3 regions of the Streptomyces sp. NPDC001194 genome follow, and region 2 is predicted to be linked to each of the others. Evidence: riboswitches for the same ligand, from Rfam matches in the RefSeq annotation. Region 2 holds a riboswitch; each other region holds the start of a gene.
The links. Region 2 has a riboswitch for cobalamin ahead of cobN (cobaltochelatase subunit CobN). Riboswitches for the same ligand answer to the same signal wherever they lie in the genome.
Positions count from the first base shown of each region.

Region 1: it holds a riboswitch for cobalamin, as region 2 does, so the genes downstream of both, ACFY1T_RS23605 (aldehyde dehydrogenase family protein) here and cobN (cobaltochelatase subunit CobN) in region 2, are expected to answer to the same signal.
Region 3: it holds a riboswitch for cobalamin, as region 2 does, so the genes downstream of both, ACFY1T_RS33080 (energy-coupling factor ABC transporter permease) here and cobN (cobaltochelatase subunit CobN) in region 2, are expected to answer to the same signal.

Region 1 is NZ_JBIAXU010000012.1:194,303-204,093, forward strand. It holds gene ACFY1T_RS23590 (cytochrome P450) at 23-1,384, shown strand; gene ACFY1T_RS23595 (ATP-binding protein) at 1,575-4,475, shown strand; partial or broken gene ACFY1T_RS23600 (enoyl-CoA hydratase-related protein) at 4,571-5,035, opposite strand; partial or broken gene ACFY1T_RS23605 (aldehyde dehydrogenase family protein) at 5,020-5,692, opposite strand; cobalamin riboswitch at 6,036-6,168, opposite strand; gene ACFY1T_RS23610 (MDR family MFS transporter) at 6,275-8,854, opposite strand; gene ACFY1T_RS23615 (class I SAM-dependent methyltransferase) at 9,043-9,791, shown strand, end outside.
Region 2 is NZ_JBIAXU010000010.1:195,596-205,386, forward strand. It holds gene cobM (precorrin-4 C(11)-methyltransferase) at 1-237, shown strand, start outside; gene ACFY1T_RS21585 (cobalt-precorrin-6A reductase) at 227-997, shown strand; gene ACFY1T_RS21590 (hypothetical protein) at 1,041-1,724, shown strand; gene ACFY1T_RS21595 (precorrin-2 C(20)-methyltransferase) at 1,804-3,309, opposite strand; gene ACFY1T_RS21600 (precorrin-8X methylmutase) at 3,306-3,953, opposite strand; gene cobG (precorrin-3B synthase) at 3,950-5,284, opposite strand; cobalamin riboswitch at 5,423-5,561, shown strand; gene cobN (cobaltochelatase subunit CobN) at 5,594-9,202, shown strand; gene ACFY1T_RS21615 (germacradienol/geosmin synthase) at 9,564-9,791, shown strand, end outside.
Region 3 is NZ_JBIAXU010000025.1:98,782-108,572, reverse strand. It holds gene glyA (serine hydroxymethyltransferase) at 1-657, shown strand, start outside; gene ACFY1T_RS33105 (L-serine ammonia-lyase) at 877-2,259, shown strand; gene ACFY1T_RS33100 (hypothetical protein) at 2,509-2,814, shown strand; gene ACFY1T_RS33095 (SsgA family sporulation/cell division regulator) at 3,011-3,418, shown strand; gene ACFY1T_RS33090 (hypothetical protein) at 3,537-4,037, shown strand; gene ACFY1T_RS33085 (flavodoxin family protein) at 4,276-4,989, opposite strand; cobalamin riboswitch at 5,089-5,284, shown strand; gene ACFY1T_RS33080 (energy-coupling factor ABC transporter permease) at 5,313-6,014, shown strand; gene ACFY1T_RS33075 (energy-coupling factor ABC transporter substrate-binding protein) at 6,020-6,382, shown strand; gene cbiQ (cobalt ECF transporter T component CbiQ) at 6,386-7,135, shown strand; gene ACFY1T_RS33065 (ATP-binding cassette domain-containing protein) at 7,132-7,953, shown strand; gene ACFY1T_RS33060 (PadR family transcriptional regulator) at 8,001-8,537, shown strand; gene ACFY1T_RS33055 (EF-hand domain-containing protein) at 8,617-8,829, opposite strand; gene ACFY1T_RS33050 (YncE family protein) at 8,909-9,791, opposite strand, start outside.

The sequences.
Region 1 (9,791 bases), on a different contig from region 2:
CGGCATGACAGGGAGTCGACCCATGGCCCGTACGGAACAACTCGGCCCTGCGGTCCACGCACCGGCGGCTCCGGGGCGGTTACCGCTCCTGGGGCACGCCATCCCCCTGTGGCGCCGGCCGATCGCCTTCCTCGAGTCGCTGCGCGAGCACGGCGACATCGTGCGGCTCGACATCGGAACCTGGCCCGTGCACGTGCTGACGAGTCCGGACCACGTCCACGCCGTACTGGTCCAGCAGGCCCAGAAGTTCGGGCGCGGCCGGGTCTTCGACCGGCTGCGGCCGATGTTCGGCAACGGCATCGTGACGACGGACGGCGAGTTCCACCGCAAGCAGCGCCGGATGATCCAGCCGGCTTTCCACCGGAGCCACATCGCCGAGTACGCCGAGGTCATGAGCCGGGCGGCGGAGGAGATGACCGCGTCGTGGACGGCGGGCCGGGAGATCTCGATGGTCACCGAGGCACGGCGGTACGCGCTGTCCTCGGTGGCCGAGATGATCTTCTCGGGGGATCTGAGCCGGCCCGCCATCGCCGAGGTGCACCGCTCGCTGCCGATCGTCCTGGAGGGGATGCTGCTGCGGGCGGTCATGCCCAAGTCCCTGGACCGGCTGCCCATCCCGCTGAACCGGCGCTTCGACGCGGCGGCCGCCCGCCTGCGAGGGATCATCGACCAGGTGATCGCGCAGTACGGCGCCGAGGAGGCCGGGGCGGACGACCGCCACGACCTGCTGTCCCTGCTGCTGTCGAGCGTCGACCCGGAGACGGGCACGACGATGAGCCCCGAGCAGGTGCGGGACGAGGTCATCGCCATCCTCTTCTCCGGTACGGAGACCTCGGCGACCACCCTGTCCTGGGTGTTCCACGAGGTGGGCCGGCATCCGGAGGTCGAGAAGCGGCTCCACGAGGAGGTCGACGCGGTCGTGGGCACGCGCCGCGTCCACCCGTCCGACATAGCCCGGCTGCCCTACGCCAACAACGTGTTCCAGGAGGCGCTGCGCCTCCATTCGCCGCTGCTGTTCACCCGGCGGGCACTGGTGCCCCTGACCCTGGGCGGCGTTTCCATCCCGGCCGGCGCGGAACTGGCGTACAGTCCCTACGCGTTGCACCGCGATCCCGCACTGTTCCGCGATCCGACCGTGTTCGATCCGGACCGGTGGGAGGAGAAGCCGGACGAGCAGCCGCGCGCGCACCGGTACATCCCGTTCAGCGCGGGCCAGCACAAGTGCATCGGGGACACGTTCGCCGTGGCGGAGATCCTGACCGCCCTCGCGACGGTGGCGTCGCGATGGCGGCTGGTGCCCGCTCCGGGGGTGGCGGTGCGGGAACTCCCCGCGGGAATGCCCCAGCCCAGCGAGCTTCCGATGATCCCTGTTTCACGCCATTGACGGAATCTGATCGATTCGGTTCCATTCAAGGAGAGTTCAGCGATCACACGCCGTCACGGGCGGCCTAAAGGCAGATGAGGATACAGCGTTGTCCCCTTACGGGTGACGTGATCCCGCAATAATGTGCTTAAGCAGCAAGTTCCCGTCCGCGGGGTCGTACACTCGGCCGCACGCGCTGGAGGGGGCAAGAATGTCACATGTCACGGAACCGCGAGGGTGGGCGACCCAGCCGCTGCTCGAGCGGGAATCCGAGATTCGCGCGATCCACCGCGCGGTGGACGAGCTGTGCGGCACCTCGGAGAACGGTCCGACCGCACGCCGCGGAGGTGTCCTGACCTTCGCGGGATCAGGCGGCATCGGAAAGACCACCCTGCTGGGAGAGGCCCGCCGGCACGCGGCCGAGCGCTCGTGCACCGTACTGTTCGCCCGCGGCGGCGAGCAGGAGAAACAGGTGCCGTTCCACGTGATGCGCCAGCTCATCCAGCCGGCCTTCGCCGCCATGACCGAGGACGAACGGCGTGACGTCCTCGGCACCTGGTACAGCATCGTCGCCCCGGCCCTCGGACTGACCGCGGCCCCGGAAAGCCCGACGGCGCCGGACCCGCAGGGCGTGCGCGACGGCCTGGACTGGGTCGTCACCCACCTGACGGTCCGCAGCGCGCCCGTCGTCCTCATCCTCGACGACGCGCACTGGGCGGACGCCGAGTCCCTGGCCTGGCTGACCGCGTTCGCGGCGCGGGCCGAGGAGCTCGCCATGCTGATCATGGTGGCCTGCCGCCCGGACGAGATCCCCGCGGGCGCCGGCGCACTGCGTGCGCTGATGGGGCGCCAGGGGACCCGTCCGCACGAGCTCGCTCCCCTCACCACCAGCGCGGTGGCGCGCATAGTGCGGGACGCGCTCGGCCAGAGCGCGGACGACGTGTTCTGCCGCGAGTGCTGGGCGATCACCGGCGGAAACCCCTTCGAGGTCGTCGAACTGGCCATGAAGGGCCGCGACCGCGAGCTGAAGCCGCACCAGGACAGCATCCCCGAGCTGCGCGACCTGGCCTCCGCCGTCAAGGGCAGCGGTCTGATCGACCGCCTCGAACAGCTCGGGCCCTCCATCGTCCGGCTCGCCTGGGCGGCCGCGGTCCTCGGCACCGCCGTACCGACCGGCATCGTCGGAAGCGTGGCGGCGCTCGGGGACGCACAGGTCGCCGATGCCATCAACAAGCTGCGCGCCGCGCGCATCCTGACCGTCCTCACCGGCCTGCGCCGCAAGGAGGTCGTCGAGTTCTTCCATCCGCTCGTCGCCACCGCCGTGTACCGGTCGATCCCGCCCGGTGTGCGCGTCGCGATGCACGGCATGGCCGCGCAGGCACTGGTCGACGACGGGCAGGGAGCCGCGGCCGCCGCCCGGCACCTGCTGGAGATGCACCCCGACGGCGACCCCTGGGTCGTGCAGCAGCTGCGCCAGGCGGCGCGCGAGAGCTTCTCCGCGGGCGCGCCCGACGCCGCACGCCGCTATCTGGCCCGGGCGCTGCGCGAGCCCCCGGACGCGGAGGACCGGGCCGAGGTGCTGTTCGAGCTCGGCTCCGCGAACCTCCTGCACGATCCCGCCACCACGATCAACCAGCTCAGGGCCGCGCTGGAGGAGCCCAAGGCCGAGCAGGGCCTGCGGGAGGCGATCACGTACCGGCTGGCCCAGGCGCTCGCCCACACCGGTCAGCTGGCGGAGGCCGCCGGGCTCCTCCAGGAGGAGGCCAAGCGGGCCACCAGCTCCCGTACGCGGCTGCGCATGCAGGCCGAGCAGTTCAAGTGGAACTCGGTCCGGGTCGACGAGGAGAACTCGCCCGCCCGCTCCCGGCTCCTCGCCCAGTTCGCCAAGCGGATCACCGGCCGTGGTCTGGCCGAGCGGCACATCCTGGGCCTGCGGGCCTGGGACGCCGCCATGCGCGGCGAGCCCGCCACGACGGCGCTGGAGTACGCGGAACAGGCGCTCGACGGCGGGATGAGCTGGACCGACCAGGACTTCGGGTTCGAAGTGCCCTCGGTCATCGCGGTCACGCTCATGTACTGCGACCAGCCCGGCCGCGCCGAGGACCTGTTCAACACCGGCATCGTCGAGTTCGAGGGCAAGGGCTGGCGCGGCGCGCACCTGTCGTTCGTGTACACCCTGCTCGGTTACGTCCGCTACCGGCGCGGGCGGCTCGCCGAGGCCGAGGACTTCGTGCGCAACGGCCTGCAGATCGCCGACCGTGTCGGGCAGGGCATCCCGGCGCAGTGGTACGCGATCGGCACGCTCATCGAGACGCTGCTCGCGCGCGGGAACACGGAGGAGGCGCTGCGGGTCGCCCACACCTACAAACTGGGCGAGGGGTTCCCGGCCGCGGTCGTCTATCCCGACCCGCAGGCCGTGTGGGGCAAGCTGCTGCTGGCCCAGGGCCGGATCGACGAGGCGATGCAGAACCTGGCCGCGGCGGGCAAGCGGCTGGATCTGCGCGGCACCCGCAATCCGTCGTGGAGTCCGTGGCAACTGGACCTGGCGCTGGCGCAGGTGTCCCGCGCGCCCGACCAGGCACGTGCCACGGCGGCCGAAGCGGTGGCCCGGGCGCGGGCGTTCGGCACGTCCAGCGTGATCGGCCACGCCCTGCGCGTGTCGGCGGCGGCCACGGATCCCGCACACGCGGCCGTCCTGCTGCAGGAAGCGGTGGGGCACCTCGAACAGTCCCCGGCCGCCTGCGAGCTGGCCCAGGCGCTCGTCGACCACGGTACGGCCCTGCACACCCTGGGTGACCCGCACCGGGCGGCGCAGCAGCTCTACCGGGGCATGGAGACCGTCGCGGCCTGCGGCGCCGACGGCCTCGCGCGCCGCGCCCGCTCCCAGCTGGTGTCGGCGGGCCTGCGCCCGCGCCGGCTGCACACCTTCGAGCAGGACACGCTGACGGTGGCCGAGAGCGCGGCGGCCGAGCATGCCGCGCTCGGTCTGGACAACACGGCGATCGCGGCGAAGATGCACAGCAGCCCGCAGGCGGTCTCCGAACTCCTCTCGGCGGTCTTCACCAAGCTCGGTACCGACCGCCTCGGCCTGCGCCGGGCCCTGGGGAGCTGACGGTCCGGGCGCGGGCTCGGGGCGCTCCGCGCGATCGCCGGACCAGGTGATCCGCCCCCTCTCCCGGCCGGGAGAGGGGGCGGATCGCAGTCCGGTCAGCGGTGGGTGAACTCCGCGGCGCGCTTGTCCAAGAAGGCGCTCATGCCCTCCTTCTGGTCGGCGGTGGCGAACACGGCGTGGAAGAGGCGGCGTTCGAAGCGGACGCCCTCGGCCAGGGTGGTCTCGAAGGCCCGGTTCACGGCCTCCTTGGCCATCATGGCGACGGGGGCGGACATGGCGGCCACCGTTTCGGCGACGGCGAGGGCCTCGGCGAGCAGCTCGTCCGCCGGGACGACGCGGGATACCAGGCCGGCCCGTTCGGCCTCGGCGGCGTCCATGGTCCGCCCGGTCAGGCAGAGTTCCATCGCCTTGGCCTTGCCGACGGCGCGGGTCAGCCGCTGGGAGCCGCCGATGCCGGGGATCACCCCGAGCTTGATCTCGGGTTGCCCGAAGACGGCGGTGTCGGAGGCCAGCAGGATGTCGCAGAGCATGGCCAGCTCGCATCCGCCGCCGAGGGCGTGGACGCGCGGATCCTCCAGGAGGGTGTCGACGGCCTCCTTGCCTCCGTTGACCACGTTGAACACGCCCGGGGGCAGACCGGCCTCCAGGAACAGCTCCGCGAGGCGCAGCGGTACGGACGGATCCCGCTCCGAGGGTTTGAGGACGAAGGCGTTCCCGCAGGCGAGGGCGGGCGCGGCCTTCCACAGCGGGATCATCGCGGGGAAGTTGAAGGGGGTGATCCCGGCGACGACGCCGAGCGGGGAGCGCAGGGAGTGCACGTCGATGCCGGTGCCGGCGTTGTCGGTGAATTCGCCTTTGAGCAGGTGCGGGATCCCGGCGGCGAACTCGACCACCTCCAGTCCGCGTTGGAGGTCGCCGTGGGCGTCGGCGACGGTCTTGCCGTGCTCGGCGGACAGCAGCCGGGCCAGCGCCTCGCGTTCGCCTTCGACGAGCTGGAGGAAGCGCAGCATGACGCGGGCGCGTCGCTGCGGGTTCCACCGGCCCCATTCCCGCTGCGCTTCCTCGGCGTTGGCGACGGCCGCCTCGGTGTCGGCGCGTCCGGCCAGCGGGACCCTGGCCTGGACGGCTCCTGTATTGGGGTCGTACACGTCGGCGTGGAGACCGGAGGTCCCCGTGGTGTGCTTTCCGCCGATGAAGTGGGTGAGTTCACGGACCATGGGAAGCCTGCTCTCGTCAGGTGAGATCCGAGGAGGGCGCGGCGGGCCCGCGCGGCGGCACCGGTCGTGGTGCACGCCGCCGTCGGGCGGCCGCGGGACGGCGAAGGCGGCAGGCGTGCGGCGGATCGCCGATGGCGGGTGCCGACGCGGCTGCGGACGCGGAGGGGGACGCGCTTGCGGGAAGCGGGTGCAGGCGCGGGTGCGGACGCCTTCGGTGAGCTACGAACGCGCGGTCAGGGCCGCGTGCTTCGCGAACTCCGCCGGATCACCAGGGCCGTGGTCACGTACCGGTGCCATGCGTGTCTTCTCCATCCTCGTGGACAACACGGAACACCCCACGGCCGGTATCCTGACTCCCGGATCACCGCGCGCCGCCCGGCCTTCCCGGCGGATCTCTCCGTCAGTGGCCTGACCTGCTGGACAGCACGCTTCCCGGTCACAGTGGCGGGACCGCGCCGGATTCACACCGGCTTCCCTGCACCGCGGGCTCGCTCACGAACATATAGTCGGACGTCCTAGTAAGTCCACCCCCTCCACCGGAAGTCCGGCCGGCTCCACCGCCTCGGGTGAACGCGCGCAGGATCACGTCCCCGCGGCGGGGGCGGCCTGCGCATCGCCCCGGGGCCCCCGGGACCTGATCGTCAGGGCGGCGACCAGGACCGCGAGCAGTACGCTGCCGGCCGCCCACCAGAAGTTCACCGTCTCGGCGCGCAGCAGCTCCTTCTCGATCATGACGGGCAGCACCGATCCGGCGCGCAGGCGGTCCACGTGGACGGAGATCACGGTGCCCAGCACCGCCGCGCCGATCGCCAGGCCCAGCTCCTGGGCCGTGAGGACGGCTGCCGCCGCGCCGCCGGAGCGCTCCGCGGCGACCGCGCCGGTCACGGTGGCGAGGATCGGCACGAAGGCCATGCCGATCCCGAGGCCGATGAGCAGCAGGGCGGGCAGCACCCCGATCGCGTACGAGCTGTCGAAGCCCAGGCGGGTCAGCAGGAGCAGCCCGACGGCGGTGAGCACCAGGCCCCCCAGGATCGGGACGCGGGGTGCGACGCGGGGCAGCAGCCGGGCGGAGACCTGCGTGGAGCCGATCACGATCGCGGCGACCATCGGGAGGAAGGCCGCTGCGGCCATGACCGGGTCGTAGCGCAGGGCGGTCGCGAGGTGGTAGCCGACGACCGGGTACAGGGCGACGGTGCCGGCTCCGGCCAGGAGCATGCCGAGGAGGCCGCCGGCGCGGTCCGGGTCCTTGAAGACGTACGCGGGGAGGAGCGGGCTCGCCGCCGCGGACTGCCACCACAGGAAGCCCACGAGCAGGAGGAGGCCGCCCACGAGCAGGACCAGGGTCAGGGGGGCGGCCCAGCCGCTGTTCTGGGCCTCGTTCAGTCCGTAGAGGAGGGCGGCGACCCCGCCGGAGCCGAGCAGTACGCCCGGCGCGTCGAAGTGGCCGTCCGTGCGGCCCGGGCGCTCGTGCACCAGGGTGAGCGTCCCGATCAGGCCGATCACGGCGATGGGGACGCCGACGAACAGAGACCAGCGCCAGCTCATGGCGGTGAGCAGCCAGCCGCCCTCGGCCATCCCGAGTGCCGTGCCGGAGGCCGTGATCGCGGCGTAGATCCCGAACGCCCTGCCGCGTTCCTTCGGATCGGTGAAGCCGGTGGCCACCAGGGACAGCGCGGACGCCGTGAGCAGCGCGCCGAAGACGCCCTGCAGGACGCGGGCCCAGACGAGCGTGCCGGCGTCCCCGGCCGAGCCGCCGAGCGCGGAGGCGGCCGCGCAGCCGAGCAGGCCGACGATCAGTGTCCGTTTGCGTCCTGCCAGGTCCGCGATGTGCCCGCCGATCAGCAGCACCGCGCCGAAGGCGATGAAATAGACGTTCTCCAGCGTGCGCAGGCCGTCGGAGGACAGGTGCAGGTCGGCCGCGATGGCCGGAAGCGCGACGCTGAGGTTCGCCGCTTGGAGCAGCGCCATCAGCTGTACCAGGGCGATCACCGCCAGGCCCCACCAGCGCCTGGGGTGCGCGGGCGCGAGGTCGGGCAGGGGGCCCGGGGGCGTGTGCTGCGGCCACGGGCCCGGGGGTGCGCCCGGGGGCGGTCCGAATCCCCGGGCGGGATCGAAGGGCGCGGGGGACGTCGGGGCGTAGGCGGGCGGCAGGGGCGGCGGCTGGGCCGGGCGCCGGTCCTGCGGGGCGGGCGCCTGCGCGGGGGCCGGGGCCTGGACCTGGACCTGGACCTGGGGCTCCGGCCGGTGCTGGGCCGGGATCGACGGGGCGAAGTCCAGCAACTCGGCCGCATGGCGACCCAGTTGCGCCAGTACGGCGCCCGGCAGCCACTCCCCCGCCTGATCCGGCCCCGTACGCTCGGCCACCTCCCGGGGGCTCGGACGCCGGGCCGGGTCCTTGTGCAGGCATGCGCGGACGAGCTCGACCAGCGCCTGCGGCACCCCGGTCAGGTCCGCCTCCTCCTCGGCGACCCGGAAGAGGTGGGCGTTCAGGCCGGTGTCCGTGGCGCCGAACAGGAGGCGACCGGTGGCGGCGTAGACGAGGACGGCGCCCAGGCAGAAGACGTCGCTGGCGGGGGTGAGCTCGAGGCCGCGGACCTGCTCGGGCGACATGAAGCCGGGGGAACCGATCAGCATGCCGGTGCGGGTGTGCAGGCTGTGCTCCTCGGCCAGGCTGTCCATGGCCCGGGCGATGCCGAAGTCGATGACGCGGGGGCCGTCGACGGTGACGAGGACGTTGGACGGCTTGAGGTCGCGGTGGATCAGTCCCGCCTCGTGCACGGCCTGGAGGGCGAGGGCGAGGCGGTTGGCGAGGGTGTGGACCGAGTGCTCGGGCAGCGGCCCGAAGTGCTCGGCGACGACGGCGTGCAGGTCGGGGCCGGGGATGTACTGGGTCGCCACCCAGGGGACGGCGGCCTCCGGATCGGCGTCGAGCACGGCCGCGGTACAACTGCCGCCCACCCGCCGAGCGGCCGCCACTTCGCGGGCGAACCGCCTGCGGAACTCGGGGTGGCCGGCGTACTCGGCCTGCACCACTTTCACGGCGACGGTACGACCGCCCTCGGAGCGGCCCAGGTAGACCAGACCCATCCCGCCGGCGCCCAGTCGGGCGATGAGTCGGTACGGTCCGATGCGGGTCGGGTCTTCGGCGATCAGCTGGTCCACGGGGGCAGGATAGGCCAACTGCCCGACAGCGGCCGGGACATCGGGCGGATCGATGCCCGGCCCGCCGGGGCGGAGCCGCGCCGTGCGGGCCATCGCGCCGAGCGGCGCATCCCGCCCGGCGCCCGGGGACCCGGCCGGAGCCCCGCCCCGGCGTTCTCGCCGGGCGGCTCCGCGGCGGCGCGGCGATAATGGGACGCATGAGCACAGGTGCCGGGCGCGGGCGCTACGGCGAGGCGGTGTTCCGGCCCGAGCAGGCGGGCGAGGACGACCGTATCGACCTCGGGGCGCTCACCTACGACGACATGACGCTGGACCGCCTGCGCGCCCTGGGCGCCGGGCCGGGCTGGAGCTGCCTGGACGTGGGCGCCGGGACCGGCACCGTCGCCCGGCGGCTGATCGAGGAGGCCGGGGTGACGCGCGTGCTCGCGGTCGACCGCGACGTCCGCTTCCTCGCCGCCCGCCCGCTGCCGGGGCTCGATCTCCTGGAGGCGGACGCCGTCGCGCCGGATTTCGACCCCGGGGGCCGGTTCCAGCTCGTCCACGCCCGGTTCGTGCTGATGCACCTGCCTTCGTGGCGGCGGATGATCGACCGGCTCTGCGATCTGCTGGCCGACGACGGGGTGCTGGTCCTCAGCGATGCCGTCGACCTGACCGGCCGTAGTGCCCCGCCGAGCCCGTACACCCGGGTCATGGAGGCCATGTGGCAGGGGCTGCGGGACACGATCGGCACCGACATCTCGTGGGTCCCGCAGTACCCACAGCACTTGCGGGACGCGGGACTCGTGTCCGTCGCCGCCGAGATCCGGGTGCCGCCCCTGACCCCGGACAGCCCCATCAGCCGCTTCTGGGTGGGGACTTGGGGCCGGGCCCGGGAGGCGATGGTGGCCACCGGGCTGGTGGACGAGTCGACGATCGAGGAGGCGGTCCGGTACCTCGG
Region 2 (9,791 bases):
CGCGTCGTCTCCGAGCTGCTGCCGCACTACGGGGCCGAGTGCCCGGTGGCGGTGGTGGCGATGGCCAGCCGCCCCGACGAGCTGATCCTGCGCGGCACGCTGGCCGACATCGCCGCCCAGGTGAAGGAGGCGGGCCTGGTCCGCACCGCGGTGATCATCGTGGGCCGTACGCTCGGCGCCGAGCAGTTCCGCGACAGCCACCTGTACTCCCCCGAGCGCGACCGGCATGCCTGCTGAGCCGGCCCCCCTCCCGGCCCACCACGTCCTGATCCTGGGCGGCACCACGGAGGCCCGCCGCCTCGCGGAAGCGCTGGCCGCCGTCCCCTCCTGCCATGTGACCACCTCGCTGGCGGGCCGGGTCGCCTCGCCTGTGCTCCCGCCGGGCGATACGCGGATCGGCGGCTTCGGCGGCATCGCGGGGCTGGCTGCCTGGATCGTCGCCCACGACGTCACCCGCATCGTGGACGCCACCCACCCGTTCGCGGAGCGGATGAGCTTCCACGCCGCCGAGGCGCAGGCGCTCACGGGGGTGCCTCTGCTGGCGCTGCGGCGCCCCGGCTGGACTCCGCAGGCTGGCGATGACTGGACCTTCGTGGACTCGCTCGACGAGGCGGCCGTACGGCTGCCCCGCCTGGGCTCCCGCGCGTTCCTGACCACCGGCCGCATGGGCCTGCACACCTTCGCGCACCTCACCGACACCTGGTTCCTGGTGCGTTCGGTGGACCCGCCGCAGGCGCCGGTCCCGCCGCGGCTCGAAGTCCTGCTCGACCGGGGTCCGTTCACCTTGGAGGGCGAGCGTGATCTGATCGCGCGACACCGGATCGACGTCCTGGTCACCAAGGACAGCGGCGGCTCCGCGACCGCCCCCAAGCTGACCGCGGCCCGCCGGGCCGGGATCCCGGTCCTGGTGGTCCGCAGGCCCCGGGTCCCGGAGGGCGTCGCGGAGGCGGGGGACACGGACACGGCCCTGGAGTGGCTCGGGGCGGCCCGGGCCTGACCCCGCCCGGCCGTTGTCGGTGGCCGCTCCTACCCTCGTCGGTATGAGCACCACCACCTTGCTGATCCACGACGGCTCCGCCGCGCCCGACGCCCCGGTCACCCGCATCGGCGGCCTTCCGCTGGCGCCCTCCGGCACGCGCTGGCCCACCTGTACGACCTGCTCCGGGCCGCTCTGCTTCATCGCGCAGATCGTCCTCGACGGCGGGCGCGGGATCCTCGCCGTCTTCATGTGCGCCAACGACCCCGGCAGTTGCGGGGAGTGGAGCGCGACGTCCGGCGGCAACAGGGCGTACCTCTTCCCGTCGGCCGGGCTCGTGCCGATGCCGCTGCCCGCGCTCCCCGCCGCCGAGGACGAGGACGAGGACGAAGAAGACGACGAGGGCGAGGACGAGGAGGACGAGGAGGAGGACGTTCGGCAGCTGGGGGCGGTCCGTACCGTCGAGCTCGTCACGGTGGCCGAGCCGGAGTACCGGCTCGCGCGCAAGGCCTGGTCCGAGCGGAGCGGGCGCCCGGCGCACGAGGTGCTCGGCCGGCTCGGCGGCACCGCCGACTGGCTTCAGTACGACGAGACCCCCGACTGCACGGGCTGCGGCCGCCCCATGGAGTTCGTCGCCCGGCTGGACGAGGGTCCGGATCCCCTCACCGCCCCCAACTTCGGCTCCGGCAGCGCCTATGCGCACGTCTGCGAGCCCTGCGGCCGGGCGGCGTTCCTCTGGCAGTGCTGAGCCCGCCGCCGCGGGCGGCCGGCCGCCGCCCGCGGGCGCTTCGTCGCGCCCCCGGGCGGCGGCCTGTGCGTACCGCCGGTCAGGCCTCGGGGTAGCGGCGCGGGGTCCACGTCACGCGGGTGCCGTCCGGGCGCTCCGTGACCTGGGTCTGCGAGGAGCCGATCAGCAGGATCGTGCGCATGTCCACCTCGGACGGCTCCAGTTCACCGAGCGCGAGGACGCGGACCGACTGCTCCGGACCGCCCACGTCCCGCGCGACGACCACCGGGGTCCGCTCCGGACGCAGCTCCAGCAGCAGCTCCTTGGCCCGGGCCACCTGCCAGGTCCGGCTGCGCGAACCCGGGTTGTACAGGGCGAGCACCAGATCGGCCGCGGCGGCGGCGCGCAGCCGCTCCGCGATGACCTCCCACGGCTTGAGCCGGTCCGAGAGGGAGATGGTGGCGTAGTCGTGGCCGAGCGGGGCCCCGGCAGCGGCGGCCGCCGCGTTGGCGGCGGTCACCCCCGGCAGGACCCGTACGGGCACGTCCTTGTACTCGGGCTGCCCGGCGACCTCCAGGACGGCGGTGGCCATGGCGAAGACGCCCGGGTCGCCGCCGGAGACCACGGCCACCCGCTTGCCGCGGCGGGCCAGGTCGAGCGCGAACTCGGCGCGCTCCGACTCCACCTTGTTGTCGGAGCCGTGCCGGATCTGCCCCGGCTTCGCGGGGACCCGGTCCAGGTAGGTGGTGTACCCGACGAGCACCTCGGCGTCGGCCAGCGCCCGCCGCGTCTCGGGGGTGAGCCAGAGCGGCCCGGCCGGTCCGGTGCCGACGACCACGACCTCGCCGGGGCCGGACGGCACGCTGCCCGGGTTGCCGATGCGGCTGGGCACGACCGCGACCGCGAAGTACGGAACGCTGTCGGGGTCGGTGTCGGCGAGGACTCCGGTCCGCTCCCCCGCCATCGTGGCGCGCTCCACGTACCGGGCCTCCGCGAGGCGGCCGCTGGCCTCCATCGCCCGGCGTACGGCGGGGAAGGTGCGGCCGAGCTTCATCACGACCGCGGAGTCGGTGGCGGCGAGGCGGGCGGTGAGCTCCTCCTCGGGCAGGGTGCCGGGCAGGATCGTCAGCACCTCCTCGCCCTCGACGAGCGGGGTGCCGAGGCGGGCCGCGGCGGCGCTCACCGAGGTCACACCGGGGATCACCTCGGCCTCGTACCGGTCGGCGAGCCGCTTGTGCATGTGCATGTACGAGCCGTAGAAGAGCGGGTCGCCCTCGGCGAGGACGGCCACGGTCCGGCCGGCGTCGAGGTGCGCGGCGAGCCGGGCGGCGGAGGCCTCGTAGAACTCCTCCATCGCACCCTGGTAGCCGCCGGGGTGGTCGGTGGTCTCGGTGGTGACCGGGTAGACCAGCGGCTCCTCGACGTGGTCGGCGCGCAGGTGCTTCGCGGCGATCGAGCGGGCGATCGAGCGGCCGTGGCGGGCGCTGTGGTACGCGACGACATCGGCCTCGGCGATGATCTCGACGGCCCGCAGGGTCATCAGGGAGGGGTCGCCGGGGCCGAGCCCGACGCCGTACAGCTTTCCGGTACCGGCTGCGGTGCTCATTCTTCCTCGCTCGCGATCGCGTTGACGGCGGCGGCCGCGATGGCGCTGCCGCCGCGCCGGCCGCGCACGATCAGGTGGTCGAGCCCGGAGGCGTGGGCGGCGAGCGCGTCCTTGGACTCGGCGGCGCCGATGAAGCCGACCGGGACGCCGATGACGGCCGCGGGGCGCGGGGCGCCCTCCTCGATCATCTCCAGCAGCCGGAACAGCGCGGTCGGCGCGTTGCCGACGGCGATCACGGAACCCTCCAGCAGTCCGCGGTCGCGCCAGACTTCGAGGGCGGCGGCGCTGCGCGTGGTGCCCATCTTGGCGGCGAGGGCCGGGACGGCGGGGTCGGAGAGGGTGCAGATCACCTCGTTGTCCGCGGGCAGCCGCTTGCGGGTGACGCCGCTGGCGACCATCTGCACGTCGCAGAGGATCGGCGCGCCGGCGTGCAGCGCGGCCCGCGCGCGGAGCACGACGTCCGGGGTGTAGCCGAGGTCCTGGGGCAGGTCGGTCATTCCGCAGGCGTGGATCATGCGCACCGCGACCTGGGCGACGGAGGCGGGCAGCCCGGAGAGGTCCGCCTCGGCGCGGATCGTGGCAAAGGACTGGCGGTAGATCGCCGCGCCGTCCTTCTCGTACTCGAACACTGTGTACTCGCTCATTTCTTCGCTGCGTCGTGGGAGGTGGTGCGGCGTACGGCCGCGAGGGCCGCGGGAAGTTCGGAGGCCGGGACACCGCGGAGCGGGGCGTGGCCGGTGGCGGACAGGTCGTACCCGTCGGCGGTGGCGACCACGTCCGCCCAGGCGGTGCCGCGGGGGTGCCCGCACCGGCGTTCGCAGCCGGACCAGTGCACGGGCAGCAGCCGGGTGCCCTGCGGGGGCGGCTGCCGCGGCTGTGCCTGCGCCACGACGGCGCGCGCGTCGGCGCGCACGTCCGCGCGGGATTTCGCACAACCCGGCCGTCCCGTACAGGCGGTGACGGACCGCCAGGGATCGTCGGGGCCGGTCACGAGCCCGGCCCCGGCGAGCCCGGCGAGGGCGTCCTCGGCGGCGCGGGCGGGCAGGCCGGGAACGACGATCCCGCGCCAAGGAGTCAGCCGGACGCGGCCCGTGAGGCCGGCCAGGCGGCGCCACTGCGCGGTGGTCAGGCGGCCCAGCGGCGCGAACACGCTGAGCGCCGCGGTGCCCTCGGGACCCTCCACCACGCCCGGTTCGGGTGCCGCCGCGCGCGGGACGGCGGAGCCCCGTACAACGGTGGCCGGGATCCCGGCGGCGGCCAGAAGGACCCCCAACCCGGCGGAACGCAGCGCCTGTTCGGCGGGCAGCTCGGACACCCGCCAGGCCCGGGTACCGGCCCGGCGGACGGCGTCCAGGAAGTACGAGGCGGCGACGAGCGCGGCCCGCGGCCCGTCGGCGGCGGCCACGAGCAGGGCGTCCGCGGGATCTGCGGTCCACAGCAGGGCCCGCTCCCCGCCCCGGACCGCTGCCAGGTTCACGTCGGCGTCGAGCGAGGTGACGTCCCCGCGTCCGTCGTCGAGGGCGAACAGGAAGCGTCCGGACAGCCCGGCCGCCGCCCCGCTCGCGCACAGCAGCCGGTCCAGCTCCGCGACCCACGGCGCCACATCGGGCAGACCGCTCCGGTCCAGGCCGGTCAGCGGCGAGGCGACGATGTTGCGGACCCGCTCGTGGGTGGGTGCGGGCAGCAGCCCGGCGCGTACGAGCACGCCCTGCAGCTCGCCCCCGCAGCTCGCGCCGAGCCCGCGCAGCTGCGCGTTGCCCCGCGAGGTGAGGTCGATGCGGCCGTCGCCGAGCCGGTCCGCCGCGTCGGCCAGCAGCAGGGCCGCGTCCGCGTCGAGCATTCCGCCGGGTATCCGGATCCGGGCCAGGTACCCGTCGTCCGCCGCGTGCAGCCGCAGCGCACCGGGGCAGGCGTCACCGCGGTCACGTATGACCGGTTCGTCCCGCGGTGCGGCGGAAGGGGGCTGGGGCGGCATGGCGGCGAGCATACCCACGATTGACCTGCCCCGGCCTGTGTCCGTCACCACCCGCCCCGTGCGCCCCGCCCTCCGCCCGACCTGCCCCGATCCGCTCCCCGGGCGCGGCCACCCCCACTCCCGGCCCGCGAGAAGGCCACCTAAGATGACCACCGGCGGAGCCACGTGGCCCGCTGGGAGGAAGCCCGGTGCGAATCCGGCGCGGTCCCGCCACTGTGAACCCCGCGGAGCGATCCGCCGGGTGAGTCAGGAACTCCCGCTGTCCTCACTGCCCGGGGCGCGGAAACCCCGAGGAAGGCATGCCGCCGCATGATCCTGCTGCTGTCGACGTCCGACACCGATCTGCTCAGCGCCCGCGCCGCGGACGGCCCCGTGCCGTACCGGTTCGCGAACCCCTCCCGCCTTCCCCTCGACGACCTCCCCGCCCTGCTCGACGGCGTCGACCTGGTCGTCGTACGCCTCCTGGGCGGCCTGCGCGCCTGGCAGGACGGGCTCGACCTGCTCCTGGCGCCGGACCAGACCCGCCCGGTGGTCGTCCTCACCGGCGAACAGGCCCCGGACGCCCAGCTGATGGAGGCCTCGACGGTCCCGATCGGCATCGCGGCCGAGGCGCACGGCTACCTCGCCCACGGCGGCCCCGCCAACCTGGACCAGCTGGCGCGCTTCCTCTCCGACACCGTGCTGCTCACCGGACACGGCTTCGAGCCGCCGGCCGCGGCGCCCACCTGGGGCCCGCTGGAGCGCACCCCGGTGCGCCCGTACGGCCCGCGCATCGCGGTGCTGTACTACCGCGCCCACCAGATGAGCGGCAACACCGCCTTCGTGCACGCGCTGTGCGACGCGATCGTGGAGGCCGGCGGGACGCCCGTCCCGCTGTACGTGTCCTCCCTGCGCGCGCCCGAGCCGGAGCTCATCGCGCGGCTGGAGTCGGCGGACGCGATCGTCACCACGGTGCTCGCGGCCGGCGGCACCAAGCCCGCGACGGCCTCGGCCGGCGGCGACGACGAGTCCTGGGACGCGGGCGCGCTCGCCGGGCTCGGCGTGCCGATCCTGCAGGCCCTGTGCCTGACCGGCTCGCGCAGCGCCTGGGAGGAGAACGACGAGGGCCTCTCCCCGCTCGACGCCGCGACGCAGGTCGCCGTGCCCGAGTTCGACGGCCGCCTGATCACCGTCCCGTTCTCCTTCAAGGAGCTCGACGAGGACGGCCTGCCCGCGTACGTGGCCGACCCCGAGCGCGCCGCCCGCGTGGCCGGCATCGCCGTCCGGCACGCCCGGCTGCGGCACATCGAGCGCCGCGACAAGAAGGTCGCGCTCGTCCTCTCGGCGTACCCCACCAAGCACTCCCGCATCGGCAACGCGGTCGGCCTGGACACCCCGGCCAGCGCCGTGGAGCTGCTGCGCACCCTCATCGCGGGCGGATACGACTTCGGCCCCGTCGAGGACGTCCCGGGCCTGGTCTCGGGCGACGGCGACGAGCTGATCCGCGCCCTGATCGAGGCCGGCGGCCACGACCAGGACTGGCTGACCGAGGAGCAGCTGGCCCGCAACCCGGTCCGCATCCCGGCCGCCGACTACAAGCGGTGGTTCGCCGAGCTCCCCGCCGAGCTGCGCGACAGCGTGGAGGAGCACTGGGGCGAGGCCCCGGGCAACATGTTCGTGGACCGCTCGGCCAACCCGGAGGGCGACATCGTCCTCGCGGCGCTGCGCCGCGGGAACCTGCTCGTCCTGATCCAGCCGCCGCGCGGCTTCGGCGAGAACCCGATCGCGATCTACCACGACCCGGACCTGCCGCCCTCGCACCACTACCTGGCCGCGTACCGCTGGATCCAGGCGCGGGCGGAGGACGGCGGTTTCGGCGCCGACGCGATGATCCACCTGGGCAAGCACGGCAACCTGGAGTGGCTGCCGGGCAAGAACGCCGGCCTGTCGGCGGCCTGCGCGCCCGATGCCGCGCTCGGCGACCTGCCGCTGATCTACCCGTTCCTGGTCAACGACCCGGGCGAGGGCACGCAGGCCAAGCGGCGCGTGCACGCCACCCTGGTCGACCACCTGGTGCCGCCGATGGCGCGCGCGGAGTCGTACGGCGACATCGCCCGCCTGGAGCAGCACCTCGACGAGTACGCGCAGATCTCGGCGATGGACCCGGCCAAGCTGCCGGCGATCCGCGCGCAGATCTGGACGCTGATCCAGGCCGCCAAGCTCCACCACGACCTGGGTCTGGAGGAGCGCCCGGACGACGAGGGCTTCGACGACTTCCTGCTGCACGTCGACGGCTGGCTGTGCGAGGTCAAGGACGCCCAGATCCGCGACGGCCTGCACGTCCTGGGCGGCGCCCCGACCGGTGAGGCCCGGGTCAACCTGGTCCTCGCGATCCTGCGCGCCCGCCAGATCTGGGGCGGTACGACGGCCCTGCCCGGTCTGCGCGAGGCGCTCGGCCTGGACGAGTCCGCGGCCACCCGTACGACCGCCGACGAGGCGGAGGAGGCGGCCCGCGCGCTGGTCCAGGCGATGGAGGACGCGGACTGGGCTCCGGGGGCGGTGGCTTCGGTCGCGGCCGGCCACTCGGCCGACGTGGTGGCCGTACTGGACTTCGCCGCCCGCGAGGTGGTCCCGCGGCTGGCCGGCACGACGGACGAGATCGCGAACGTGGTGGCGGCCCTGGACGGGCGCTTCGTCCCGGCGGGCCCGTCCGGTTCCCCGCTGCGCGGCCTGGTGAACGTCCTGCCCACGGGCCGGAACTTCTACTCGGTCGACCCGAAGGCCGTCCCCTCCCGCCTCGCGTGGGAGACGGGCCAGGCGCTGGCCGACTCCCTCCTCACCCGCTACCGCACGGACAACGGCGAGTGGCCGGCCTCGGTCGGCCTGTCCCTGTGGGGCACGAGCGCGATGCGCACCTCGGGCGACGACGTGGCGGAAGCGCTCGCCCTGCTGGGCGTCCGCCCGGTCTGGGACGAGGCCTCGCGCCGCGTCACGGGGCTGGAGGCGATCCCGCTCGACGAGCTGGGCCGTCCCCGCATCGATGTGACCCTGCGCATCTCGGGCTTCTTCCGGGACGCGTTCCCGCACGTCATCGGCCTGCTGGACGACGCGGTACGGCTGGCGGCGTCCCTGGACGAGCCCGCCGACCGGAACTTCGTCCGTGCCCACGCGCAGGCGGACCTGGCCGAGCACGGCGACGAGCGCCGGGCCACGACCCGTATCTTCGGCTCGCGCCCGGGCACGTACGGCGCCGGAATCCTCCAGCTGATCGACTCCCGCGACTGGCGTACGGACGCCGACCTCGCGGAGGTCTACACGGTCTGGGGCGGCTACGCGTACGGCCGCGGCCTGGAGGGCCGCCCGGCCCGCGCCGAGATGGAGACGGCGTACAAGCGGATCACGGTGGCCGCGAAGAACACGGACACCCGCGAGCACGACATCGCCGACTCGGACGACTACTTCCAGTACCACGGCGGCATGGTGGCCACGGTCCGCGCCCTGCGGGGCACGGCCCCGGAGGCGTACATCGGCGACTCGACCCGCCCGGAGACGGTCAAGACCCGCACCCTGGTGGAGGAGACGTCCCGCGTCTTCCGCGCCCGTGTGGTGAACCCGAAGTGGATCGAGGCGATGCGCCGCCACGGCTACAAGGGCGCCTTCGAACTCGCGGCGACGGTGGACTACCTCTTCGGTTACGACGCCACGACGGGCGTGGTGGCGGACTGGATGTACGACAAGCTGACGGAGACGTACGTCCTGGACCCGACCAACCGCGCCTTCCTGGAGGAGGCCAACCCCTGGGCCCTGCACGGCATCGCGGAACGCCTCCTGGAAGCCGAGTCCCGCGGCATGTGGGAGAAGCCGGACCCCCAGATCCTCGAATCCCTCCGCCAGGTCTACCTGGACACGGAAGGCAACCTGGAGGCCGAGGCGGAGTAGCCGCCCCCGGCACACGGAACGGCGCCCGGCACACCGCCTCGGTGGGCCGGGCGCCGTGCGTCGCGCTCAGCTCTGGCAGTACATGCCGAGGTGGACCCGTCCGTCCCGCTCGGCGCCCTTCCGGACGCAGCCGGACGGCCTGCCGCGCTTCACGGTCACACCGTCTCCCCCCGACCGGAGCTCCGGGGCGCGGGGCCTATCCCCCGCGCGCCCCCGCCGCCGCGGAACGGCTCTCACGTCACCTGATGCGGTGAAGTGTTCCTTATCCCGGGGCCGGCAGGGGTAGGCGGGTGCTGATCTCGTGCGGGGGGCCGCAGGCAAGGGGGCCCTCCGCGCCCCCGGACGAAAGGTCCAGCCCGCCGTGACACAGCCGTTTCAACTGCCGGATTTCTATGTGCCGTATCCGGCGCGCCTGAATCCCCATCTGGAGGCCGCCCGAGCGCACACCAAGCGGTGGGCCCGCGGCTTCGGGATGCTGGAGGGGTCGGGCGTCTGGGACGAGCGGGACCTCGACGCCCACGACTACGCGCTGCTGTGCTCGTACACCCACCCCGACTGCGGCGGCGACGCGCTCGACCTGGTCACCGAC
Region 3 (9,791 bases), on a different contig from region 2:
ATGGCGCACTTCGCCGGCCTGGTGGCCGCGGGCCTGCACCCGAACCCGGTGCCGCACGCCCACGTCGTCACCACCACCACGCACAAGACCCTCGGCGGTCCGCGCGGCGGTGTCATCCTGTCGACGCAGGAACTGGCCAAGAAGATCAACTCCGCGGTCTTCCCCGGTCAGCAGGGCGGCCCGCTGGAGCACGTGATCGCGGCCAAGGCGGTCTCCTTCAAGGTGGCGGCCTCGCCCGAGTTCAAGGAGCGCCAGGAGCGCACCCTGGAGGGCGCGAAGATCCTCGCCGCCCGCCTGGTCCAGGACGACGTCAAGGCCGTGGGCGTGGACGTCCTCACCGGCGGCACCGACGTGCACCTGGTCCTCGTCGACCTGCGCAACTCCGAGCTGGACGGCCAGCAGGCCGAGGACCGCCTCCACGAGGTCGGCATCACGGTCAACCGGAACGCGATCCCGAACGACCCGCGGCCTCCGATGGTCACCTCGGGCCTGCGGATCGGCACGCCGGCGCTGGCCACCCGCGGTTTCGACGCCGAGGCGTTCACCGAGGTCGCCGAGATCATCGCGCAGGCGCTGAAGCCGGCGTACGACGCCGAGGACCTCAAGGCGCGCGTCTCCGCGCTCGCCGCGAAGTTCCCGCTGTACCCGACGCTCTAGCGACGGCTTGGGAGGGCCCGGCCTGGTGTCACACAGGGCCGGGCCCTTCCTGTGTGACACGAGCCATACCCGAGCGCCGTCCGGCGACCATCGCGGGCAGACGAAACGTTCACCTCGCCACGTTAAGCTCGACTGTCGGACAAAATCCGAACAATCCCCCCTCATACGATCCACCCCGCCTGCCCCTCCACCCACGAGCAGACAAGGGAGTCCGCCACCGTGGCCATCTCCGTGTTCGACCTCTTCTCCATCGGCATCGGCCCCTCCTCCTCCCACACGGTCGGCCCGATGCGGGCGGCCCGCATGTTCGTGACCCGGCTGAAGAAGGACGGCGTGCTCGCCCAGACCGCGGCGGTCCGGGCGGAGCTGTACGGGTCCCTCGGCGCCACCGGCCACGGCCACGGCACGCCCAAGGCGGTGCTGCTGGGCCTCGAGGGGCACTCCCCCCGCTCGGTGAACGTGGAGACCGCCGACGACGAGGTGGAGCGCATCCGCAGGACGGGCCGCCTGCGGCTGCTCGGCACCGAGATAGGGGAGGCGCACGAGATCGCCTTCGACGAGCCGAGCCAGCTGATCCTGCACCGCCGCCGGTCCCTGCCGTACCACGCGAACGGCATGACGCTCTTCGCGTACGACGCCGCGGGCGCGCCGCTGCTGGAGAAGACGTACTACTCGGTCGGCGGCGGTTTCGTGGTCGACGAGGACGCGGTCGGCGAGGACCGGATCAAGCTCGACGACACGGTGCTGAAGTACCCGTTCCGCAGCGGCGACGAGCTGCTGCGCATGGCCCGCGAAAGCGGTCTGTCGATCTCCGCGATGATGCTGGAGAACGAGAAGGCCTGGCGCACCGAGGAGGAGATCCGCGAGGGCCTGCTGGAGATCTGGCGGGTCATGCAGGCGTGCGTCGCGCGCGGCATGTCCCGCGAGGGCATCCTGCCGGGCGGCCTGAAGGTCCGGCGCCGGGCCGCGAACACCGCCCGCAAGCTGCGCACCGAGGGCGACCCGCTGGCGCTGTCGATGGAGTGGATCACCCTCTACGCGATGGCCGTGAACGAGGAGAACGCGGCCGGCGGCCGGGTGGTCACCGCCCCGACGAACGGCGCCGCGGGCATCATCCCCGCGGTCCTGCACTACTACGTGAACTTCGTGCCCGGCGCCGACGAGGAGGGCGTGGTCCGCTTCCTGCTGGCGGCCGGCGCGATCGGCCTGCTGTTCAAGGAGAACGCCTCGATCTCCGGCGCCGAGGTCGGCTGCCAGGGCGAGGTCGGCTCGGCCTGCTCGATGGCGGCGGGCGCCCTCGCCGAGGTGCTGGGCGGCACCCCGGAGCAGGTGGAGAACGCGGCCGAGATCGGCATGGAGCACAACCTGGGCCTGACCTGCGACCCGGTGGGCGGCCTGGTCCAGATCCCGTGCATCGAGCGCAACGGCATGGCGGCGGTCAAGGCCGTCACCGCGGCCAAGATGGCCATGCGCGGCGACGGCACCCACAAGGTCTCCCTCGACAAGGTCATCAAGACCATGAAGGAGACGGGCGCCGACATGAAGATCAAGTACAAGGAGACCGCCCGCGGCGGCCTGGCGGTCAACGTCATCGAATGCTGATCCGCAGCGCGTGACGAAGGAGGGGCCCGGCGCGGTGCGCCGGGCCCCTCCGCGTTCCACAACACGGTGAATCCGCAGGCCAATTGAGGTTTGGGTCGAGTTGATCACGCGTGAGGGCGAACCCTCCGCTCCGCCCTGGTTTCCCGGTGATCACATGCGCCATGGTGATCACGTGACGTCGCGGCCACACCCCCGGCGGCCGGCCGGCCGCCTTCGACCGCGGCCTTTCGTGTTCGGGAGGACTTCTTCATGGCAAGCAACCGCAGCATCCGCGCCCTGGCGGCCGTCGCAGCGCTCCCCTTCGCCGTCGCGCTCTTCGCGGGCACGGCCCGGGCCGACAACGGGGCCGGTGCGGGCGTCTCGTCCAACGCCGCCGTCGGCGAGATCCTCGGCAGCGGGGTGGCCGGCGCCAACCTCGGCAACTCCTCCACCACCCAGCAGGTCGCCACGGGCTCCGGGGCGTCCAACCAGGGCAACGGCGCCCAGGCCAACGGCGCCGGCTCCACCGCGATCGGGCAGTCCAACGGCTCGCTCGTCTTCCACCCCGTCCCGTGACGGACCGGTGACGCGGCGGCCCGCCCTTCCCCCGGAGGGCGGGCCCTTCGCGTTCCCGCCGCCTTTCCTGTGAGAAGAGGGGCCCAGCGGCCCCCGGGGTCGGGACCTTCGGCCCGCGGGGGCGGCCGGGCGGTGGGCTAGCTTGCCCGAAGGGGCCGCGAGCGCCCCGGCCGGGACACGACAGAGAGGCCAGCGCATGGACGGCATCGAGCACCGCGTCCTCCCGCTCCGGCTGGAGGCTTCGCCCGAGCCCGTGCCGGTGTTCGGGGCCTTCACGTACCGCCGGGACCGGCCCTACGAGCTGGCGCTCGACTTCCGGGGCGCCGGGATGCACCTGGCGCGCTGGGTGTTCTCCCGCGACCTGCTGCTCGACGGGGAGACCTGCGCGACGGGCGAGGGGGACATCCGGGTGTGGCCGCGGTGGCGGGGCGGTGAGCCGCGGGTCTTCCTCGCCTTCACCAACGGCGCGCAGAGCTGCGTAGTGTCCGCCCGTGCGAAGGACGTACGGGTGCTGTGCAGGCGGCTGGTCACCCTGGTGCCGCGGGGCGAGGAGCGCCGGCACTACGACCTCGACGCCGAGCTGAGCACCCTCCTGCCCCGATAGGGTCCTTTTTGGGATTGTTTCTTTTGTTTTGATGCGGTCTGGGTGCAACCATGAGCCCGCCGGGGAGTGTCCTCAGCAGTGACACCGGTCCCCGCCTCTGAAGAATCAGGGGGACGTCATGAACCATCTCCGCCGCCGGCGGCTCTTGGCCCTCGCCACGGGTGCGCTGCTCACCGCCGGGATCACCCTCGCCGCGCCGGCCTCGGCCGCCGTCCGGCCCGCGCCGCTCGTCGTGAACGCCCGCTGGGGCGGGCACTGCACGTACGACCGCATCGTCATCGACCTGCGGGGACACGTCCCCCAGGCCACCGTCACCCGCGTCCCGCGACTGGTCCACGACGGGTCCGGCGCACCCGTTCCGCTGGCCGGGAAGCACTTCCTCCAGATCCGGCTGCATCCCGCCGCGGCGCACGACCGCGCGGGCAACGGCACGTACCGCGGACCGGAGCTGGTCAAGATCCGTCTGCCGCGGCTGAAGGGGCTCGCCCTGACCGGCGACTTCGAGGGGTACGTGACCTTCGGCGCCGCCTTCGACGGCAAGCCCTCCTTCCGCTCCTTCACGCTGCACGGGCCCGAGCGCTTCGTGCTGGACGTCGTGCACCGCAACGTGTGCCGTTGAGGAGCGGCGGGGGGGGGGGGGGCGCCCGGGCCCCCCCCCCCCCCCCCCCCCCCCCCCCCCCCCGCCGGGCCGGGGGGGGGGGGGGCGGGCCCCGCCCCCCGCGGCCCCCCCACCCGCCCGGGGCCCGGGCCCGGGGCGGGTGTGGGGGCCGGCGGCCCCCCCGGGGGGGGGGGTTTGGGGGGGGGGGGGGGGGGGGGGCCCGCGGGCCCCCCCCCCCCCCGGCCCGGCCGGACACCGCTCAGCGGTAGTCGGGGTTCGGGAAGTCGAAGCGGCAGCCGGCGTCCCACTCCGAGCGCTGGTTGCCGTGCGCCGGGATGCCGCCCCCGCGCTTGAGCAGGGCGGCCAGGTGCATGAGGTTCCAGGACATGAAGGTGGTGTTCCGGTTGGTGAAGTCGTTCTCGGGGCCGCCCGAGCCGGGGTCGAGGTACGAGGGACCCGGCCCGGCCTCGCCGATCCAGCCGGCGTCGGCCTGCGGCGGGATCGCGTAGCCGAGGTGCTGGAGGCTGTAGAGGACGTTCATCGCGCAGTGCTTCACGCCGTCCTCGTTGCCGGTGATGAGCGCTCCGCCGACGCGGCCGTAATAGGCGTACTGGCCCCGCTCGTTCAGGATCGAGGAGCAGGCGTAGAGCCGCTCGATGACCTGCTTCATCACGGAGCTGTTGTCGCCGAGCCAGATCGGGCCGCACAGTACGAGGATGTCGGCGTCCATGATCTGGCTGTAGAGGACGGGCCACTGGTCGCTTTCCCAGCCGTGCTCGGTCATGTCGGGCCAGACACCGGTGGCGATGTCGTGGTCGACGGCGCGGATGAGCGAGGTCCGGGCGCCGGCCGCCGCCATGACGGCGCGGCTGCGGTCGATCAGGCCCTCGGTGTTGCTGGTCTCGGGCGAGCGCTTGAGGGTGCAGTTGACGTAGACGGCGGTCAGGTCGGAGTAGTCGAAGTCGGCGGGCACGCCGCCAGCCTGCGCGGCGGCGGCCGGGGCCGCCAGCGGACCGCAGCCGTTCGGGCGTCCGGGCGTTCGGGCCGGGTTGGTACAGGTCCGTCCCTCCGACTAGGGTCAGCTGGCCTTGGTGTTCGGGAAACCGGTGGGAAACCGGTGCGGCCCTCGCCACTGTGAACGGGAAGTCCGGCTCCATTCCTTCGGGAGGCCACTGGGCGGCGCGGGATGTTCCGCACCGCCCGGGAAGGCGGGGCCAGGGCATCAGCACCCGTGAGCCAGGAGACCGGCCGGGGCGCGTTGTCCATCCACGAGGTGCTGGAGAGGTCTCCCCACACATGCACATAGCCGAGGGGTTCCTGCCCCCATTGCACGCGGTCGCCTGGGGCGCCGCGTCCGCTCCGTTCGTCGTCCACGGCGTCCGCGCCCTCACCCGCGAGGTGAAGGCGAACCCGGAGAGCACGCTGCTGCTCGGGGCGTCCGGAGCATTCACCTTCGTCCTGTCCGCGCTGAAGATCCCGTCCGTGACGGGCAGTTGCTCGCACCCCACGGGGACCGGACTCGGGGCGATCCTGTTCCGGCCGCCGATCATGGCGGTGCTCGGCACGATCACCCTGCTCTTCCAGGCGCTGCTGCTGGCGCACGGCGGCCTGACCACCCTCGGCGCGAACGTCTTCTCGATGGCGATCGCCGGGCCGTGGGCGGGGTACGGGGTCTACCTGCTGCTCAAGCGCTTCGGCGTCCCGCTGATGGTGACCGTCTTCTTCGGCGCCTTCTTCGCCGACCTGGTCACCTACTGCGTGACCTCCGTACAGCTGGCGCTGGCCTTCCCGGACCCGGGAACCGGGTTCCTCGGCGCGCTCGCGAAGTTCGGGGGCATCTTCGCCGTGACCCAGATCCCGCTCGCGGTGAGCGAGGGGCTGCTGACGGTGCTCGTGATGCGGCTGCTGATGCAGTCGAGCAGGTCGGACCTGGTCCGGCTGGGCGTGGCGAAGCTGAGCGGGCGCGGCGTGCAGGGCGAGCGGAAGGCGGCGGTCTGATGGGCATGAGCCGGAACACGAAGATCAACGGCCTGCTGCTGCTCCTGGTGGCGGCGCTGGCCGTGCTGCCGATCGCGCTCGGGATGGGCGAGGGCAAGGAGGAGCCGTTCACGGGCGCCGACGCGCAGGCGGAGACGGCCATCACCGAGCTGAAGCCGGACTACGAGCCCTGGTTCTCGCCGCTGTACGAACCCCCCTCCGGGGAGGTGGAGTCGGCCCTGTTCGCCCTCCAGGCGGCCTTGGGCGCGGGCGTGCTCGCGTACTACTTCGGCGTCCGCAAGGGCCGCCGCCAGGGCGCCGCCCTCGCCGCCGCCGCGGGTGCTCCGGACGGCTCCGGGGCGCCCGGCACGGCCGCCGCGGAGTCGTAGGCGGTGCTGCCGATCGACGTGGCGGCGCACGGCAGCCGGTGGCGGCGCCGGCATCCGCTGGAGAAGGCCCTGCTGGGGCTCGGGCTGACGGTCACCGCCGTGTGCCTGCCGCCCTGGCCCGGCGGGCCGCTGGTCGCCGCCGCCACCCTCGCCGTGCTGCTCGGTCCGGCCGGCGTGGCCGGGCGGCAGCTGTGGCGGGCCTTCCGGATCCCGCTGGGCTTCTGCTTCACCGGCGCGCTGCCGCTGCTGGTCGCCGTCGGCGGCCCGGCCGGGTTCGTCTCGCTCGCGCCCGACGGCCCCCGGCACGCCGCGGAGCTGCTCCTGCGGACCTCCGCGGCCTCCCTCGGCGTGCTGCTGTTCGCCTTCACCACGCCCGTCTCGGACGTCCTGCCCCGGCTGGTCCGGGCCGGGGTCCCGGCGCCGGTGGTGGACGTGGCCCTGGTCATGTACCGCATCGGCTTCCTGCTGCTCGACTCCACGGCCCGGGTCCGGCGCGCCCAGGCGGCCCGCCTGGGCACGTCCGGGCGGGCCGCGGCGTGGCGTTCGCTGGCCGGGCTCGCCGCCACCTCCTTCGTACGGGCCTTCGACCGCGCGGCGCGGCTCCAGGAGGGGCTGGCCGGGCGCGGCTACGACGGCGCGCTGCGGGTCCTCGTACCGGAGGCGGCCCTGTCCTGGCGGTTCCTGGCCGCGTCCGGGGCCCTGCTGGCGGCCCTGATCACCCTGACCCTCACCCTGAAGGGGCTGTACCTGTGAACCCGTTGGTGGAACTGGCCGGCGCCGGCTACGCGTACGAGGACGGCCCCGCGGTCCTGTCCGGCGTGGACTTCGCCATCGCGGAGGGCCGGGCGCTGGTCCTGCTCGGCCGCAACGGCAGCGGGAAGACCACGCTGATGCGGCTGCTGAGCGGGGGCCTGCGGCCCGGCACGGGCGCGCTGCGCCTCGACGGCGCGGCGGTGTCGTACGACCGGGCCGGGCTGACCCGGCTGCGCACGGCCGTGCAGCTGGTGGTCCAGGACCCGGACGACCAGCTGTTCGCGGCCTCGGTGGAGCAGGACGTGTCCTTCGGGCCGCTGAACCTGGGGCTGGCTGCGGCCGAGGTGCGCGCCCGGGTGGACTCGGCGCTCGCCGCGCTGGACATCACGGCCCTGCGGGACCGCCCCACGCACCTGCTCTCGTACGGCCAGCGCAAGCGCGCGGCGATCGCGGGGGCGGTGGCCATGGCTCCGCGGGTGCTGATCCTGGACGAGCCGACGGCGGGCCTGGACCCGGACGGACAGGAGCGCCTGCTGGACGTCCTGGCCCGGCTGCGGGCGGCCGGCACCACGGTGGTGATGGCCACGCACGACGTGGACCTGGCGGTCCGCTGGGCCGACGACGCGGCGGTGCTGACCCCGTCGGGCATCCGTACGGGCCCGGCGCAGACCCTCCTCTCGGATCCGCGGCTCCTGGCCACGGCGGGCCTGCGCCAGGCCTGGTCCCCGGCGGTGACGTCCTTCCTGCGGGCCCACGCGCTCCTGGACCCGCACGCCCCGGGTCCGAAGACCCCGCAGGCCCTGGCCGCCTGGCAGTAGGGAACGCGATCGCGGTCCGCGGGCGCGCGCATCCCTAGGATGGCGGCATGTCGCTGCCGCACGCCATCCTCACCGCCCTGATGGAGAAGCCCTCGTCGGGGCTGGAGCTGACGCGGCGGTTCGACCGGTCGATCGGGTACTTCTGGTCGGCGACGCACCAGCAGATCTACCGCGAGCTCGGCCGGCTGGAGGAGGCCGGGCTGATCCGGGCGCTGCCCGGCGAGGTGCCCGTACGGGGCCGGAAGAAGCAGTACGAGGTGCTGGACGCGGGCAGCGCGGAGCTCGCACGGTGGGTCGGCGAGAGCCAGGACCCGAAGGCCATCCGGGATCCGCTGCTGCTGCGGATCCGGGCCGCGGCCGTGGTCGGGCCGCACGGGCTGGCCGCCGAGCTGCGGCGCCATCTGGAGCTGCACCGGCGCCAGCTGGCGGTCTACGAGGCGATCGAGGAGCGGGACTTCCCGCCGGGGCGGGACTCCGACGAGGACCGGCTGCGCCGGCTCGTGCTGCACGGCGGCACCGGCCTGGAGACGTTCTGGCTGCGCTGGCTGGAGGAGGCCCTGGCCGAGGTCGAGGACATGACCTGATCCGCCGGGGCCGCGCGGGCAGTGCGAAGCCCCCGCGCCGCCCGGCAGGGGGCGGTGCGGGGGCTCGCAAGGGCTGGCTCTACTTGTTCAGGGCGGCCCAGAACTCGTCGAAGCTCATGCGGCCGTCGCCGTTCGCGTCCTTGGCGGCGATCACGGCGTCCGCGACGGAGCCGGTGACGAACGCGTCGCCCATCGCCTTCATGGCCGCGCTGTACTCGTCCGCCGTGACGAAGCCGTCACCGTCCGCGTCGAACTTGCCGAACGTCGCCCGCGCGCTCTCGATGTCAGCCACTGGGATCCACCCCTTCTCGGTGCTTGTTGACCGGCCAAGGGTAGCTGCACTCCCGCCCTGCTCCGTCCGGGGGCCGCGGCTAGCGGAAGATCCCCGTGTGGCCGAGCGAGTAGCGGCCCGGCTGGGGGTAGACGGCCAGGCCGTGGGGGCCGCCGCCCACCGGGATCTTGGCGAGCTGCTGCCCGGTCGTGGTGTCGATCGCGTAGACCTCGGAGTTGTAGCGTCCCGACAGCCACAGCACCTTGCCGTCCGCGGAGACGCCGCCCATGTCGGGGCTGCCGCCGTCCGGGAGCTCCCACTTCTTCGTGAGCTTGTTCTGCTTGAAGTCGAAGACGGAGATGCTGCCCTCGCCCCGGTTGGAGACGTACATCTCCCTGGAGTCGCGGCTCACGTAGAGACCGTGCGTGCCCTTGCCGGTGGGCAGCAGCTTGGGGATGTCGAACTTGTCCCCGCTGAGCACCCACATGCCGTCCGCCATCATGTCGGCGACGTAGAAGGTCTTCCCGTCCGGGGAGACCTTGACGTCCTGCGGCATCGCGCCCTCGAAGGGCAGCTTCTGCTGGCCGACGACCTCCATCCTCTCGGTGTCGACCTTGAGCAGCTCGCCGGAGAACTCGCAGCTCACGATGAAGTACCGGCCGTCGGAGGAGAAGTCGGCGTGGTTGACCCCGAAGCAGGTCACCGGGACCGTCTTCACCCGGTTCATCGTGTGCGGATCACGGAAGACCAGCTCGCGGTCCATGGAGGCCATCACGATGGCGTACTTGCCGTTCGGCGTGAAGTACAGGTTGTACGGGTCGTGCACCTCGACCGGCTCGCCCGCCTCGCCCGTGGCCGGGTTGATCGGGGTGAGCGTGTGGCCGCGGTTGTTGTTGACCCACAGGGTCTTCATGTCCCAGGAGGGGACCACGTGCTGGGGCTGGATCCCGACCGGGATGGTGTCGATGACCTTGTAGGTCTTC